2 regions of the Peribacillus sp. NPDC096622 genome follow, and region 1 is predicted to be linked to the other one. Evidence: riboswitches for the same ligand, from Rfam matches in the RefSeq annotation. Region 1 holds a riboswitch; the other holds the start of a gene.
The links. Region 1 has a riboswitch for cyclic di-AMP ahead of ACIQYG_RS26070 (APC family permease). Riboswitches for the same ligand answer to the same signal wherever they lie in the genome.
Positions count from the first base shown of each region.

Region 1 (7,762 bases):
GCTTTAAAAGCCTTGTTCTTTGCCACCAGTATCATGGCTGCCCGGAATAAGAGTGCCCTCAATTTCTTTCGTCCCCGTTTGGTAATCTTGGTCTGACCTTTGTGCTTTCCGGATGTGTTTTCTTTTAAACTTAAACCTGCTAATTTTACGATTTGGCGAGGATGTTGATAGTCTCTGAGGTCTCCGACCTCTGCAAAAAACCCTGCTACTGTATCTCGACCGATTCCTAACACTTCTAACATCTGTGTGACACCTGGGATATGGTCTAATAACTGATCTAATTGATGATCTATTTCTTCGAATTTCATTTGAATAAAATCATACTTCTCTAGTAAAGCTCTCAACTCTAATTTCGCCATAGCTGCCCCTTGACGAATACCAATCGAACGATTGGCTGCTTCTTTAAGTGCTCGTATTTTCTTTAAGCCTATACTGCGTTTTACCACTTGTCTTAGGGAAAGTAAGAGCTCTTCATCCGTATACTTTACAAGTTCATGTGGCAAAGCTTCTAGCTTTAGAAAATGAATAGCTGCCTTGCCTTCCCAACTTTTGAACACCGTCAAAAATTCGGGAAAGTAACGATCAAGCCAGTTATGAACTTGACCCTGAACGACCTGTAAGTCAACGTTGAGAAGATCGCGAAGTTTTTTGGCCACTCGGAGTTCTGCATAAATTCCACGTGGAATTGTTGGTTCGGCGTATCTTCCGTCTTTGACTAACTGTGCGATGACTTTTGCATCTTTCACGTCATTCTTTGTAGGTGAATTATCGTCTAATTCTTTACTTCGTTTAACATGTAGTGGATTGACTGATACGAACTTAATATTATTCTCTTTTAGAAGATGAGCTAGATTTAACCAGTAGTGACCGGTTGGCTCCATCCCTACAATCACTTGATTTAACTTACACCCTTTAACAAGTTGGGTAATCCAATTTAGAAACGAATGAAATCCTGCTTTCGTATTTTCAAAGAAACACGTTTTACCTAGTTCCAATCTAAAATCTTGTGCTCTCGCGACATGATTGTGCTTGGCTATACCTACTCCGACAATTAAGGTTTCAGAAGTAATTTGAGAGATTTTATGATTTTGGTTATAATTCATTGTGAGACCTCCAAATAGATGTATTGTCCTTTTTAGCTGGCCAGCTCAGGACACATTCATCTTATCAAGAGGTCTTTTTTCGTTCAAACCTCATTTTCAGTTATTACAGGAATGCTTCCCCTTTAGCTCCATAAGAAAAAGAGCTGCATAACAGCTCTGATAATTACCTATAGCATTAAGAAGTACATTAATTCAATTCCTTATTTTTTCAAATGATAAGGTACAGTTGTTACTACCACGTCTCTTCGAAACAGTAAGAAGGCCCGAATAAGAAAACTTGATTGATTGTGAAGAATATTGTGCCAGCCTTTTTTGGGAATAAATTGTGGAATAACTACAGTTACCCGATAATTCCCTTCCCTTGCTTTATTCTCTACAGTATCAACAAATTTTGTAAGTGGGTTGATGATACTTCTGTAATGAGAGTGCAGTGTCACCAGTCTTACATCAGGTTGCCATCTCTTCCATTTTTCTTCAAATTTCTTCTCGTCATCTCTTTCAAATGCAACATACACTGCAATAATTTGTTGTGGAGAAAGCGATTTAGCATAATTTAAGGTATTCTCTACAACATGAGTCATGCCAGCAACAGGCACTATCATAACATTACCGTCAATGGTCGCAGATGGTTCACAAGTTGTAAGCCTAAGTTGGTCTCCAACAGCTTCATAATGCTTTCTAATTCTATGAAAGATAAAGACAATGATAGGTAGAAAAATTAAGATTGACCAAACCTGTGAGAATTTTGTTAAAAAGAATATTAATGTGACGGTTAAGCTAATAACGGCGCCCGTAGTATTAATAATGAATTTTGGTACCCACCCATGCGGCTTCTCTCGTAACCATTTAACCATCATGCCCGATTGAGATAAAGTAAATGGAACAAATACACCAACTGCGTAAAGTGGGATAAGATGCTCCGTTTCTGCATGGAAAGCAAGGATTAAAATGATCGAAGCAATTCCAAGTATGATAATCCCATTAGAATATCCTAATCGGTCTCCTCTCATTAGAAACGCCCTTGGAATAAACTTATCCTTTGCAAGATTTACTGCCAACAATGGAAAAGCAGAATAACCAGTGTTCGCAGCAAGGATTAAAATCAATGCTGTAGTTCCTTGTATAAAGAAGTACATGAAATTCCGGCCGAAAGTTTCTTCGGCAATTTGGGAAACAACGGTTACCTCTCCACTAGGAGAAATACCATAATAATAGGCTAAAAATACAATTCCTGAAAACAGTACGGCAAGCAAGGCTCCCATCGCCATTAATGTTTTAGCAGCATTATTAGGTGCTGGGTCTTTAAAGTTAGGAATGGCATTCGATATGGCTTCAACCCCTGTTAAGGCGGAACTTCCTGAAGCAAACGCCCTTAAAAGAATAAACAAACTGATTCCCGCCACAGGTGTACCTATTGGGGTGTGCAATTCAGGCGAAACTCCTCCAGTTAGAATATTATAAATACCTACACCAATTAATATTAACAACGCTAAAACGAATAAGTAAACGGGGTAGGCTAATATTGAAGCAGACTCCGTTACTCCTCTTAAATTCAAAATTGTAATAAAAATGACAAATATAATGGCAATTTCCACATTAAAGTTGTGTAAAGTGGGGAAGGCAGATGTTAAAGCATCAGTCCCAGCAGACACACTTACAGCAACAGTTAGTATGTAGTCTACCAATAGGGAACCTCCAGCTATTAAGCCTGGATTTACACCTAAATTGCTCTTTGAAACCACATACGCTCCACCGCCATGAGGATAAGCAAAAATGATTTGTCTATAAGACAATATGAGAGCTGTTAAAAGAATTAATACACCAACTGCGATAGGAATTGAATACCAAAATGCTGCTGCACTTAACGTAATCAATACTATCAAAATTTGTTCGGGACCATATGCCACTGATGATAGAGCATCAGAAGAAAGGATTGCTAATGCTTTCTTTTTGTTTAATCTCTGTTCTCCTAATTCATTGGATTTCAGAGGTCGCCCAATTAACATCCTTTTTATAAGTGAAATCATTATTCCAAACCACCCTAATAGTTTTTATGAGTTAATTTATATCCGTACATACAGTATTGACTCAAAAGAGCAATAAAATTTTACATGAATACAAAAAAGTGCCTACAGAATAGACCTGTAGGCACATCACTTTTCGTGTGTCACAAGCTCCACCTTCCTTCTCATTTAACGCTTACGAGGTTAGCTGTCGGATTCGGACCTTGAGTAGCCCTACCTTTAAAGGATTCACCCCTTGGGTATAGTAACAACCCACAAAAATGGTTCCCCCGTACCTAATGGTTTCAGCGATTTAGAAATTGAAACTTTGATTATAATACTCCTATGATCAGCAATTGTAAATGGATTTTATGCAAAAAAAATTAATACTCAGGAAAACGGTTAGGTTAGAAATGAAGATATTATTCATGCTTTAGAAAGAGATTTTTAAGGACTATCGCGTAAGGGCCGTCTTCATAAAATTTTGAAAAGGGGCTTCTCTATTCCTATTTCTTCTACAACTAACCTGCCCCGTTAGCTCCATAACAAAAAGAGCTGACGAAGCAACTTCCTTATTGAAGTAAAGCCAAAATAACACTTGGCTGTATTTTTTTCTTCAATTTAGAGGGAGAGGATGAACTGAAACGATTGCAAAGCTGAGCAATCGAAGTATCTATATATAGCAAATTCTCAACAAAAACCTTAAAATGTCCCCGACTTCCTTGGTCCAGTATGCTTTTTCAGATTGGTTTATATCGTCTTTCATAACGTCACCCCTTTCTTGAAGTATTCTTGGTGAATGCTAAAACTCCTTTTTATGGACTATGTGGGGCTATACCAGCACCAAAGTCATCGACGTATATGTATTTATGCAAATAATAAATAAAATTGAAACTAAAGGAGAAATTATATGACAAATCGTGTACACACATTAAAACTAATGTTAGTTAGTTCTTTGGCAGGTTTTGTTTTACTTAATTCTGAGGGCTTAGTACAAGCGAAGGAAATGGATCCAAAAGATAAAATCGTTAACCTAAAAGAAGGAGAAACGCTGAATATAAAAAACACAGAATTATCAAGAGAACAGGATAAGGTTATGGAACAGTTAGTAAACGCTGATTTTTTTAATAAAGTTGATCAAAAGTTAAAAGAACATGGTTATAAAAGATATACTCACACAGGTGAGGTTGATGTGAATTATCAACTAGTTGAATTAGTAGTTCAGAAAAAACCTGGAGAAAGTCAGGTTGAAACAATAAAAAATATTGACAAAATTGTAAGTCAGTTAGCAAAAGAAAATAACGTTGTTCCAACGTTTGCTAAAGTATCTTTCCATTAAAAAAAGCCCATATTCTTACAATATATATAAGAACAATTAGTTACCTAAATATAAAGCCTGTATCTTAGATTACCGAGTAATCATTGATACAGGCTTTTTTTATACTCCTTGTTAAACTAACGCACCCGTTAGCCATCCATGAAGCGCAAAAATCAGCGCTTCACCACAGAGAATGAAAATTGTTCTCTATGTCGATAATGTTTTAATGGCTGGCGAAGAAGGTCGTTGAACTATGGTGCCTTTGAGCCCATCCGTTAGTCTGACTCCGACGACCACGGTGTACCACCGACTGTCGCGCCCTTTATGGGTAGCACTCATGGGAGATTAATCCTTTTTTGGTCGTCGCGCTAGCCTTCACTTAATTTGCAATGATTGGAGGTTTTGTTTAACGCCTTACCAAACTCAATCAGATCACTCATAAGGCTCAGCCTTTTTTTAAAAAGCGTTTTTACTGGGTCTATTTTGTTGTGGTTTTTTCTGGATTTTGAGCTTTTTTAAATTTTCATGGGAGTTCATTAAGAAAAGCCAAACTTATTAAAGAATCGCGCCCGATTGCGGAATAAGAAAAGCACATTTCTTTGTCTGCCTATTATACATAATTACAATTAGGTAATTAAAGAGGTTGGGTACCTAAAAGACGCCCAACCTCTTTTTTGTTACCATAACGGGGATTATCGGTAGTACACCTTTATGGATAATTACTACTTATCTGAAAAGTCTGTTCTTTCCTTTTCAACTACTGAACATTTAACAATTAGACTCATAACCTATAAAAGAAAGGGGTATGAACAGATATGATATATAACATTCCACAAAACTGTATGAATAAGTGGACAACAATCAGGTTGGATCTTGCAAATCAAACGACTTCAACTTTTTCGTTTCTTCCCGTCAATGCTGGATATTTAAAGGATAGATTTTTAAATGGATATATTTACACCGCTGAATATAATACTACTGAATGTATAACACAGCAGCAACAACTTATAATAGGATGTCAGGATAAATGGGTTTATATGTTTCCAGTTGGTGGAGGAGATTTTTTGTTTTGGCCGACGAAGGTTGAAGCTCATAATCCTAAATTGATATTAGGTTGGCTCAACATCACAAATAATATGAATCTTCAGTGTGAGGCAGCGCCATCCACATTTAATATAACTGGAAACTGGGATACTGATTACGGAAGGCTCGTATTTACTCAAACCGGCCAGAATGTTACCGGATCCTATCAAAATGGAAGAGTTGAGGGCAATCTTGTATTCAACCAGGCAAAAGCCAAATGGGAATTGACAGGTAAATGGTATGAAGGTATAAGGGAAGGGAAAATTCTTTTCACATTTGATACCTCAAATAATTTTACAGGAATGTTTGGCAGAGGTGCAGAAGAACCAATACCTGGAAACGTGTGGAATGGTGTTCGGGCCGCTTAAAATTTCAGCGACAATTTATACATTGAATGTAATTTCTCAGAATATAATCGAGGTCATGATAAATAAGATGAAACAGGAGAAAATACTGAAATTATTAGAGTAGACGGGTCGGATAGGTTGAAATTTATATTTACCAGCACAAGAGAGCACATCAATGATGTGCTCTCTTGTTTTCTTAAATAAGCGTCAACAGTCTTGGTGACAACGTAAAAGTTAAACAACTTTGTGATGAGAAGAGAGACCATTACTCACATAAGAATGCACCTTGAATAACAAATTTTCTAATGACTTTATTGTTATTACACATGATGGTCCTCCGAGCATATAGTGATAACGTAGCCTAATGCTGAATAGAATTTTATTGTTAATCATTTTTAAGAAAGAGGGAAAAAAATATGATATATGGCATTCGACGTAAATGTATTTATTATTATATTTTAGCAACAATTATTAAAAAGGGAGTGCTTAATTATGATTTATGGCATTAGAGAGCAATGTATGTATAAATGGAATCCAGTTTATTCTGGAAATGATCCAAACGCAAATTTTTCGTTTAACCCTACTCAAGATGATTATTTGTTAGATAGGTGGTTAGGAGGTACTATTTGGCTTGATGACCATAATCCTTCTGAATGTATATCGCAGCAGCAGCTGTCAACCGGATGTTTGAATAGATGGGTTCACATGCATCCTAAAAAAGGAGGAGATTTTTGGTTTTGGCCTACTACGATTGGTGCTAATCCCAAATTGGTAACAGGTTGGCTATATGTTTCAGATAATCTTAATATGGATATTAGTTGTAGCCCTCCTTTACCAAATATTGAAGGTAATTGGGATACAACATGGGGTAGACTTGTACTAACTAAAAACGCTGTAGATCCTCGAAAATATACCGGCCCCTATTCAGCAACCGGGAGAATCGAAGGATCTCTTGTTTATAAATCTGGATGGCAATTAATAGGCAAGTGGTTTGAGCCTGGCAGAACAGGAGGATTTGAGTTTTATTTCGATAGTTTTCTTCGTTCATTTAAAGGAACTTATGGTTCCGGGGAATCATCAACAGGGGGGAAATGGGACGGCCAGCGTGTCAGCTAATGATGATGGCTTAAACTAATGCAAAGTAGAATATATTGTCAACTTTTATCAAGAATGACAAGGAGTGAGCAAATATAATAACTGGCATTAGACCAGACTGTATGAATAGGTGGATATCAATCGGGCTGGATCTTAGTAATGGAGTAACTGTTAATTTTTGGTTTTACCTCGGAATTTGTGTTCCAACTTCATTCTTGCCACCCAATTATCGTTTGAATCAGGAAGCTTTTTTTCTTCTTGAGCAACAGCAGCCATTTGCTGATATTCTTTAAAAAGCGATGTGAATTCATTCTTTTGTTCCACCAAGGCCGTTTTGATAGCCATTTGCATTATCTCTTTCAAATCACTCTTTTCTAGCGTGATTTCACTATCGCTATCTCGAATAACGCTTAGCGTCTCATCGGCGCTTTTTTTGTCTTGAACCCTTTTGATTACTACTTTTACCGCGTCTTCAATATTGCGATTTTTCTCCATGAAAATTTTCATTTGCGATAACGCGTTCACATCACGATTATAATAAATCCTTTGATTCTTTTCATTCCGTTCAAATACGTATCCGGATTCCTCCAATAATAACGACCATTTTCTTAGATTCGAAGTTGGTATATCAAGACTTGTTGCAACTTCTTTAGAAAAAATACCGAATTCGTTCATACTGCGTCACGTCCTCTCTATTACGGAATCGACTTTTTTTACTTTTTTGTATGAAAACACAATAGTAAAAAAGCCATGCTAAAATAAACCCTCCATATTCTCATTTTTTTGATGGGGGTAAATGTACTATTTCGTTAT
Region 1 covers NZ_JBIWES010000037.1:6,358-14,119, forward strand. Annotated here, with positions in the region: gene ACIQYG_RS26065 (IS110 family RNA-guided transposase) at 1-1,103, opposite strand, end outside; gene ACIQYG_RS26070 (APC family permease) at 1,304-3,130, opposite strand; cyclic di-AMP (ydaO/yuaA leader) riboswitch at 3,284-3,427, opposite strand; gene ACIQYG_RS26075 (hypothetical protein) at 4,017-4,445, shown strand; gene ACIQYG_RS26080 (hypothetical protein) at 5,240-5,875, shown strand; gene ACIQYG_RS26085 (hypothetical protein) at 6,347-6,970, shown strand; gene ACIQYG_RS26090 (MerR family transcriptional regulator) at 7,121-7,624, opposite strand.

Region 2 (7,762 bases), on a different contig from region 1:
CCATTAATTCGTAAGCTGTAGGTTTTGAAATACATAGGATTTCAGATAAGTGTACAGCAGTTAAAATCAATGGATAATCTTCGATGTTTTTAGGCATAAATTTTTTCTCCTCTTATGTTAATTTATTAGTTTAATAGTATTTAATTTGAATTAACTTATTTAATTCGCACACATTATATTTTTTGAATTCCGCATTTTCAAGAGTCTATAGAAAAAATTAAAAAGAAATTTAAAACCCACTTTCAGAGGAAAGTAAAAGCCGGTTATTCTCTTGAGAAATTAATTAGAAGTAAGTGTTTATCGTAGATTTAAAAACTGAAGAGGCAGGTTCACTGTTGTAAGAGAGTTTAATAATGAATTTTCGGATAGTTTTCGAAAAATTAGGTGGGTAATGTATAAACATAAAAAATATAACAGCGAAATCAAATATTGCCTATACCCAGGGCAAAAATTACATACTAAAGAACACGAAAAACAGGAATAACAAATAAGTAAAATTTGTTATCCCTGTTAGGATTAAAAAGAAAAGAAGCATTCCTAGATTTAGCCTGTTGATCAATCTTTTATATAAAAGAATAATTATTCATTTATCAAGGTTTCTAGTTTTAAAAAAATAACCTAAAAAGGGTCGAGTTTGATTGAATTACTGGTAGGATAAAGAGGTGGGGTGATAGGCACGGGAAAATAGGCTGGTTTAATCCATATTTACAGTATTAGATTGTTTTATGGGTTCAGGGTCAACAGGACAAGCTGCTATAAATCTAAATCGGAGCTTTATTGGTTTCGAATTAGATAATACCTACTTCACCAAAGCTTCTAGGGCTTTGCATAAAGCTTTCACAAGGTGATTGTCAATTCCTATTTTCTCGTCTTAGGAAGTTGCTCTTTCAACATTCTTGCATGTTTAGCTTAAATGTCCGATACGGGTTACCTTATTGAGAGTGTGAAGGTTTATACTTAAACTAATGGGTGCTTTACTTTAATAAGAGGGGTTGCTGCAGCGGCCTTTTTCTTATGGAACTAAAGGGTCAGGTTAGTTGCAGAAGGAAAATTACAGACAAATATAGAAACTAGTATTTACTACTTATGTGGGAGGATCTGTATGCTAAAGGAGATTTGCATTGTCAGACATTGCGAAGAACAGGGGCACCTCGGAATCTCAATTAACCGAAAAAGAGCATTGCTTCATTGTTCACTTTCCAAAATGTCGAGCAATGAAGCCTTTTTATCTGCTTTTTCCGCTTCTCTTTCTGATTTAATAATTTCTTTTTCCCCTTTAGCAGCAGCCACTTCCTTTTTAGTGGATTCCACTTCCTGGGTGTCCAATTCCATTTTTAAAAGTTTCTGTTAAGGGAAGTCCATTTACATTAAGTTCGATAAAGGAACAGAAAGAGGGAAGAGAAAGAATCAAAATTATTTCTTGGATTCTAAGAATTTCTCGAGGTCTCTATCTACAATAAACACTTCTAGTCTTTCCTCCATTTTCGTGCTGATATCACTATGACTGGAAAGAACGTTGCATTTTGTCAGCCGTTTCACAATCTCCTCAAAATCTTTACTGTACATTTCCCTTAACACTTGCCTCATTTCTTTGACAAGCTTCCGCCCGGTATCTTGGGAAACAAGGTGTTTTTCTTCCACAGTCAGCACTCCCTTAAAACGGGTAATGATCATATCCTGTACAATGTATGTTTTCGCCTCTTGAGGGCCCCGGCCCATTAGTTCTCGCTGAAAAGTTATAAAGGCTGCACTTATTTCAGCCTCTAGTTTCTTTTTGGAATTTACCATATTGTCTCTCCTGCTTTTCTCCAAATTTATGCAACTTATCATAATGTCCGATTTGAGTTCTTGTCAATCACTTTCGAAAAAATAATTCATAACTTGAATTAGTAAGATTTATAAAGAAAAATAGTTTTTTAACCGGAAAAATAAGTGATATCATAAGGAAACATTAGGAATAAGGAGCATATATTAAGATAAGTATGAAAAATGATCTTATTCAACCCAAAATGACAATTTACAAGGAGTAGTTAACGAGCATAAAATAACATCATATTCAACACCAACAATTGTAAATCGGCTTAGTCCTGAGTAATCAGGAACGGAGGAACCAATTTTTTGGGGTTAATTCTGCATTTGCAGAAGGGATGAGAGACTCTTTCGCCATCCTACCCGTCAGCTAACTTCGTCGGCTAAAGCGAAGGAGGTCATAAGACCGCCTTAATCATGGGGCTTTTTTGTTGTGTAAAAACGGCAAAAGGCAACTTGAATGATAAAGTAGGTCTTTTTAATTTGCCTATTTTCATATGAAAAAGGATCATGGAAGACAGAACGCAAAGGAAGCGCATGCTGGCTAGGCGTTAAGTAGACCAATGAGTACTTTTTCTCCAATTTTATATGTTTGCTTTGCAATGCATCCAATAACCGATGTGTGAATCGTATTGATTAACGCTGGAGTATGGATAGCTACTGCATGGCTGCATACATGGGGAAAGAGTAAGCATTGGTCTATTTTTTATGTTTTCAACTGGCAGGCTTTTCTTCCCCAGAAAGAATGCAGATTGAAATTAATAAGAGAAAGTACAAATGGGGTGAATCGTATGGGAAAAGTACTGCTTGTTGGAAAAGGAAAATTATTTATTTCTGTAAAGGAAAGTATAGGGGCCACCCACACGGATACAAGTAATGTAGAAACTGTTGACTATGATGAAGAATGGTTTAGGCCTACAAGAAACCTGAAGATATGTGATGGAATAATGGTTCATAAATCAGAGCAGGGTAACTGTGTTTATCTATTCCCTAATTCTCTGTTTGATGGAATTAATCTTGTGAGACTATTTTCAGAGTTCAAATCTTATAGGTTGTTTGTTGTCACTCATGACCAACAATATTCTAGTCTATATAAAAAAATGGGAGCCGATTTTGTCATCTTCAGTAAACCAGAATGTTACAGCTATAACTGGCTGCTAGCAAGTGGAACCTAGTTTCTTTAAGAAACTCTAAGGGGGTGAGTCATTGTAATTGTTTAACATATTTACAGTTTGGAAGGAGAGACGTTAATGGATCTTTTATCAGTTTCACTTACAGCTTTTTCATTCTTGTTATTTTTTGGATTTATCCATTTTTGTAACAAAGTTATAGAAGAAAAGGGAGAGTAGAAACATGCTTTTATTATTTATTGTTGGAGCACTTTCGTTGTATTTAATTCATGCTCTAATTTACCCGGAAAAATATTAATAGCTACAAAACGGAGGAAATGCAAATGGATTTTTTACAAATGGGTCTGGTATTGGCACTGGTCATTTTCCTGGCCATACCACTGGCCAAATACTTAGCAAATGTTTATTCCCTTGAAACAACAAAACAAGATCGGATATTTGGTGGGATAGAACGGGGCATTTATAAACTATCAGGTATTCATACCGGTGACATGAATTGGAAGCAATATGCAAAAGCACTGCTTTTGAGTAACTTAGTCATGTTTATTATTTCGTATCTTATAATACGCTTTCAGGGGATCTTACCGGGTAACCCAAGTAAGATAGACAACATGGATCCATTATTGGCATTCAATACTGCTGTAAGCTTCCTTACCAATACCAATTTGCAGCACTACAGCGGGGAATCGGGACTTTCTTATTTATCGCAAATGGTCGTCATTATGTTTTTGATGTTCACGACACCGGCTACCGGTCTTTCGTTATGTATGGCTTTTTTCAGAGGTCTGATCGGCCAGAGCAGTATGGGGAATTTTTATGTGGATTTAATTCGTTCCATCATCCGGGTGCTTCTGCCGTTATCTATTTTAATCGGTCTTGTCCTCGTATCTCAAGGAGTGCCGCAAACCCTTGATCCCACGGCGATTGCAACTACTTTGGAAGGTGCGAAGCAGAATATCGCGCGCGGGCCAGTAGCTGCATTGGAGTCTATTAAACATTTAGGGACAAATGGCGGTGGATTCTTTGGTGTCAACTCGGCACATCCCTTTGAGAATCCTAATGGTTTCACAAATATATTAGAGATTTTATCCATGTTTTTGATACCAGCCTCTCTACCCTTAACGTTTGGATATATGGCAAAAAATAAGAAAATAGGTTGGATTCTTTTTTCGGCAATGGGATTAATGTTCCTTGTATTCTTAGGTGTTACGTATTTCAGCGAACAAAATGGAAATCCATCATTAGAGAGTATAGGGATTTCTCAAGAGAATGGAAGTATGGAAGGCAAGGAGGTGCGGTTTGGAATTGCACAGAGTGCCCTTTTTACAGCCGTTACGACAGCAGCTACTACAGGTACAGTCAATAATATGCATGATACGCTTACTCCACTTGGCGGATTAGTGCCATTGGCAGAAATGATGTTGAACTGTGTGTTTGGCGGTGATGGAGTAGGGACGGTCAATATCCTTATGTACGCAATAATGGCAGTATTCATTGCTGGATTGATGGTTGGGCGAACGCCGGAGTTTTTAGGGAAGAAAATTGAAGGCAGGGAAATGAAACTAATAGCCATTACCATTCTTCTACATCCATTAATCATCTTAGTTCCGTCAGCCATTGCTTTAGCTACACAAATGGGCACTTCGGCTATTTCTAATCCGGGCTTTCATGGAATTTCGCAGGTTGTTTATGAGTTTACCTCTTCGGCAGCTAATAATGGTTCCGGATTTGAAGGTTTAGGGGATAACACTCCATTTTGGAATATATCCACCGGCTTGGTCATGCTATTTGGCCGTTACTTTTCTATGATTGCACTAATCGCTGTCGCAGGTTCTTTACTTACAAAGAAACGAGTTCCCGAGACGATTGGAACGTTTAAGACAGATAATAGCACTTTCCTGGTCATTCTCTTGGCAACGGTAATAGTTATAGGGGCTTTGACATTCTTCCCAGTCATTGCACTCGGACCAGTAGCAGAATGGCTCGCAATTAGATAAATGAAGAAAAGGAGTATTCTCAATGAGTACAACGCGTAAAGGGACTCTTAATAAGAAAATAATCGGGCAAGCCCTAAAAGATGCCTTTAAAAAGTTAGATCCAAGAATAATGGCTCGAAATCCTGTCATGTTTGTCGTGGAAATAGGATTTGTAATCACTCTTTTACTATCCATATTCCCAAACTTTTTTGGAGGAACATCGGATAGAGGTTATAACATTGCCGTGAGCGTAATATTGCTGGTTACAATACTCTTTGCTAACTTTGCAGAAGCATTAGCAGAGGGGCGGGGTAAAGCGCAAGCCGATAGTCTGAAAAAGACGAAACAGGATACTAAGGCAAAGTTATTCCAAAAAGACGGTTCGATAAAGATAGTCGAAGCCACGGAACTTCGAAAAGGTGATATTGTCTTGGTGGAAACCAATGATTTAATCCCAACAGATGGTGATGTAATCGAAGGAGTAGCGGCTGTAGATGAGTCGGCAATCACTGGCGAATCAGCTCCAGTAATCAAAGAATCAGGTGGGGACTTCTGTTCTGTAACTGGAGGAACGAAAGTCATCAGTGACTTTATCAAAATTATCGTCACATCAGATCCAGGCGAATCCTTTCTTGATCGAATGATTAACCTCGTAGAAGGTGCTAAAAGACAAAAAACACCTAACGAAATTGCACTGAGTACCCTGCTTATTAGTTTGACCCTCATCTTTTTGCTTGTTTGCACTACACTAGTACCAATTGCTTCTTATATTAAAGTCACATTACCCATCGCGACCTTAGTGGCATTATTGGTCTGTTTGATTCCAACAACTATTGGGGGCCTATTGTCTGCCATTGGGATAGCGGGTATGGATAGGGTTACTCAATTTAACGTCATTGCCATGTCGGGAAAAGCTGTCGAAGCAGCTGGTGACATTAATACCATCATCCTTGATAAAACAGGAACCATCACCCATGGGAACCGCATGGCTTCAGCTTTTTTACCGGTTAAGGGGATAAGCCAAGCTGAGTTAAATAAAGTGGCTGTTCATTCATCATTACACGATGAAACGCCTGAAGGCCGATCTGTCATCGAACTTGCTAAAAAAGCCGGTTTATCTGATAAAGAATTAGATAAAACCGGGACAGTAGGAATTGAGTTCACGGCTGAAACCCGGATGAGTGGTACAGACTTTTCTGATGGTAGAAAAATCAGAAAAGGTGCTGCTGATTCAATAAGACAATATTTACAGCAACAAGCTGGAAAAGTACCTGGGGATTTAGAGAGCATTACTAATGAAGTCGCAACTGCGGGTGGTACGCCACTAGTTGTTGCAGAAGGAAACCGTGTGCTGGGTGTCATTTACTTGAAGGATACAGTAAAACCAGGCATGAGGGAACGCTTTGATGAATTACGGAAAATGGGGATTAAAACCATTATGTGTACCGGTGATAATCCATTGACAGCTGCGACCATTGCAAAAGAAGCGGGATTAGATGATTATATTGCTGAAGCAAAGCCAGAAGATAAGATTTCCGTCATTAAACAGGAACAAGCACAAGGCAAGCTTGTGGCCATGACAGGAGATGGAACGAATGATGCCCCTGCATTGGCCCAGGCTGATGTTGGTTTGGCCATGAATACAGGAACCATTGCAGCGAAGGAAGCGGCGAATATGGTGGATTTGGATTCTGACCCTACAAAAATTATCGAGGTAGTGGCCATCGGGAAACAGTTACTCATGACACGGGGTGCCTTGACAACCTTCAGTATTGCAAATGATGTGGCTAAATACTTTGCGATCATTCCAGCTATGTTTATGTTGGCCATTCCGCAGATGAAGGCTCTAAATATTATGAATCTGGCTACACCACAAAGTGCTATTTTATCAGCTTTAATTTTTAATGCTGTTATTATCCCCCTTCTCATACCATTGGCAATGAAGGGTGTAAAATACGTTCCTATGAGTGCTTCGAAATTACTAACAAAGAATTTGTTCATTTACGGATTAGGTGGTGTGATAGTTCCTTTCATAGGAATCAAACTTATCGATGTAATCCTAGTCATGTTTCATTTAGCTTAAAATCAAAAGTAAGGGTGAGAATCCATGTTGAAAAATATACGCTTAGTTCTGGTGCTACTTGTTATGTGTGGAATTGCCTATCCATTACTAATGACAGGTGTTGCCCAAGTTATAATGCCTGCAAAAGCAGATGGAAGTTTAATAAAAAACGAATCAGGAAAAATCATAGGTTCTGAACTAATTGGTCAATCATTTAAAGACCCTGGTTACTTTCATGGTCGTGTTTCTTCTATAGAATATGATGCGACAAGCTCAGGTACACCCAATTATGCCTCATCCAATGAGGACATGATCAAGCTCACAAAAAAAGATTTGGCAACATTTTTAAAAGAGAACCCTACAGTCAAACAAGAGGAGATACCTACTGATTTACTGACAAACTCCGGTTCGGGCCTTGATCCAAATATTTCACCCCAAGGGGCGAAAATTCAGGTATCACGCATTGCTAAAGAGAGAGGTGTATCTGAAAAAAGTATATATAATCTTGTTGATAAATATACTGAAGGACGGTCATTAGGAGTATTTGGAGACCCCCGAGTGAATGTATTAAAATTAAACATAGCATTGGACCAACTAAAATAACTTTTGAAAAGGAGAGTTTTTCACTCTCCTTTTAACCTTGAACTGGGTTTAGGAGGTCAGTATTATGTTAGAACAATTCCGAAGAAAAACCCCAGATGAGATATTGAATTCCATATCAAAAATAAAAAAGGGCCGGCTGAAAATTATTCTTGGCGCAGTCAGTGGTTCAGGCAAAACCTATC
Region 2 covers NZ_JBIWES010000003.1:6,952-14,713, reverse strand. Annotated here, with positions in the region: gene ACIQYG_RS06465 (helix-turn-helix domain-containing protein) at 1-97, opposite strand, end outside; gene ACIQYG_RS06460 (DNA methyltransferase) at 702-848, shown strand; gene ACIQYG_RS06455 (hypothetical protein) at 1,186-1,332, opposite strand; gene ACIQYG_RS06450 (Na-translocating system protein MpsC family protein) at 1,414-1,788, opposite strand; cyclic di-AMP (ydaO/yuaA leader) riboswitch at 2,069-2,209, shown strand; gene ACIQYG_RS06445 (hypothetical protein) at 2,442-2,984, shown strand; gene ACIQYG_RS06440 (potassium-transporting ATPase subunit F) at 3,163-3,237, shown strand; gene kdpA (potassium-transporting ATPase subunit KdpA) at 3,263-4,936, shown strand; gene kdpB (potassium-transporting ATPase subunit KdpB) at 4,959-6,998, shown strand; gene kdpC (potassium-transporting ATPase subunit KdpC) at 7,023-7,580, shown strand; gene ACIQYG_RS06420 (histidine kinase) at 7,645-7,762, shown strand, end outside.
Region 2: linked by a shared signal. The riboswitch ahead of ACIQYG_RS06445 (hypothetical protein) and the one ahead of ACIQYG_RS26070 (APC family permease) in region 1 are both predicted to bind cyclic di-AMP.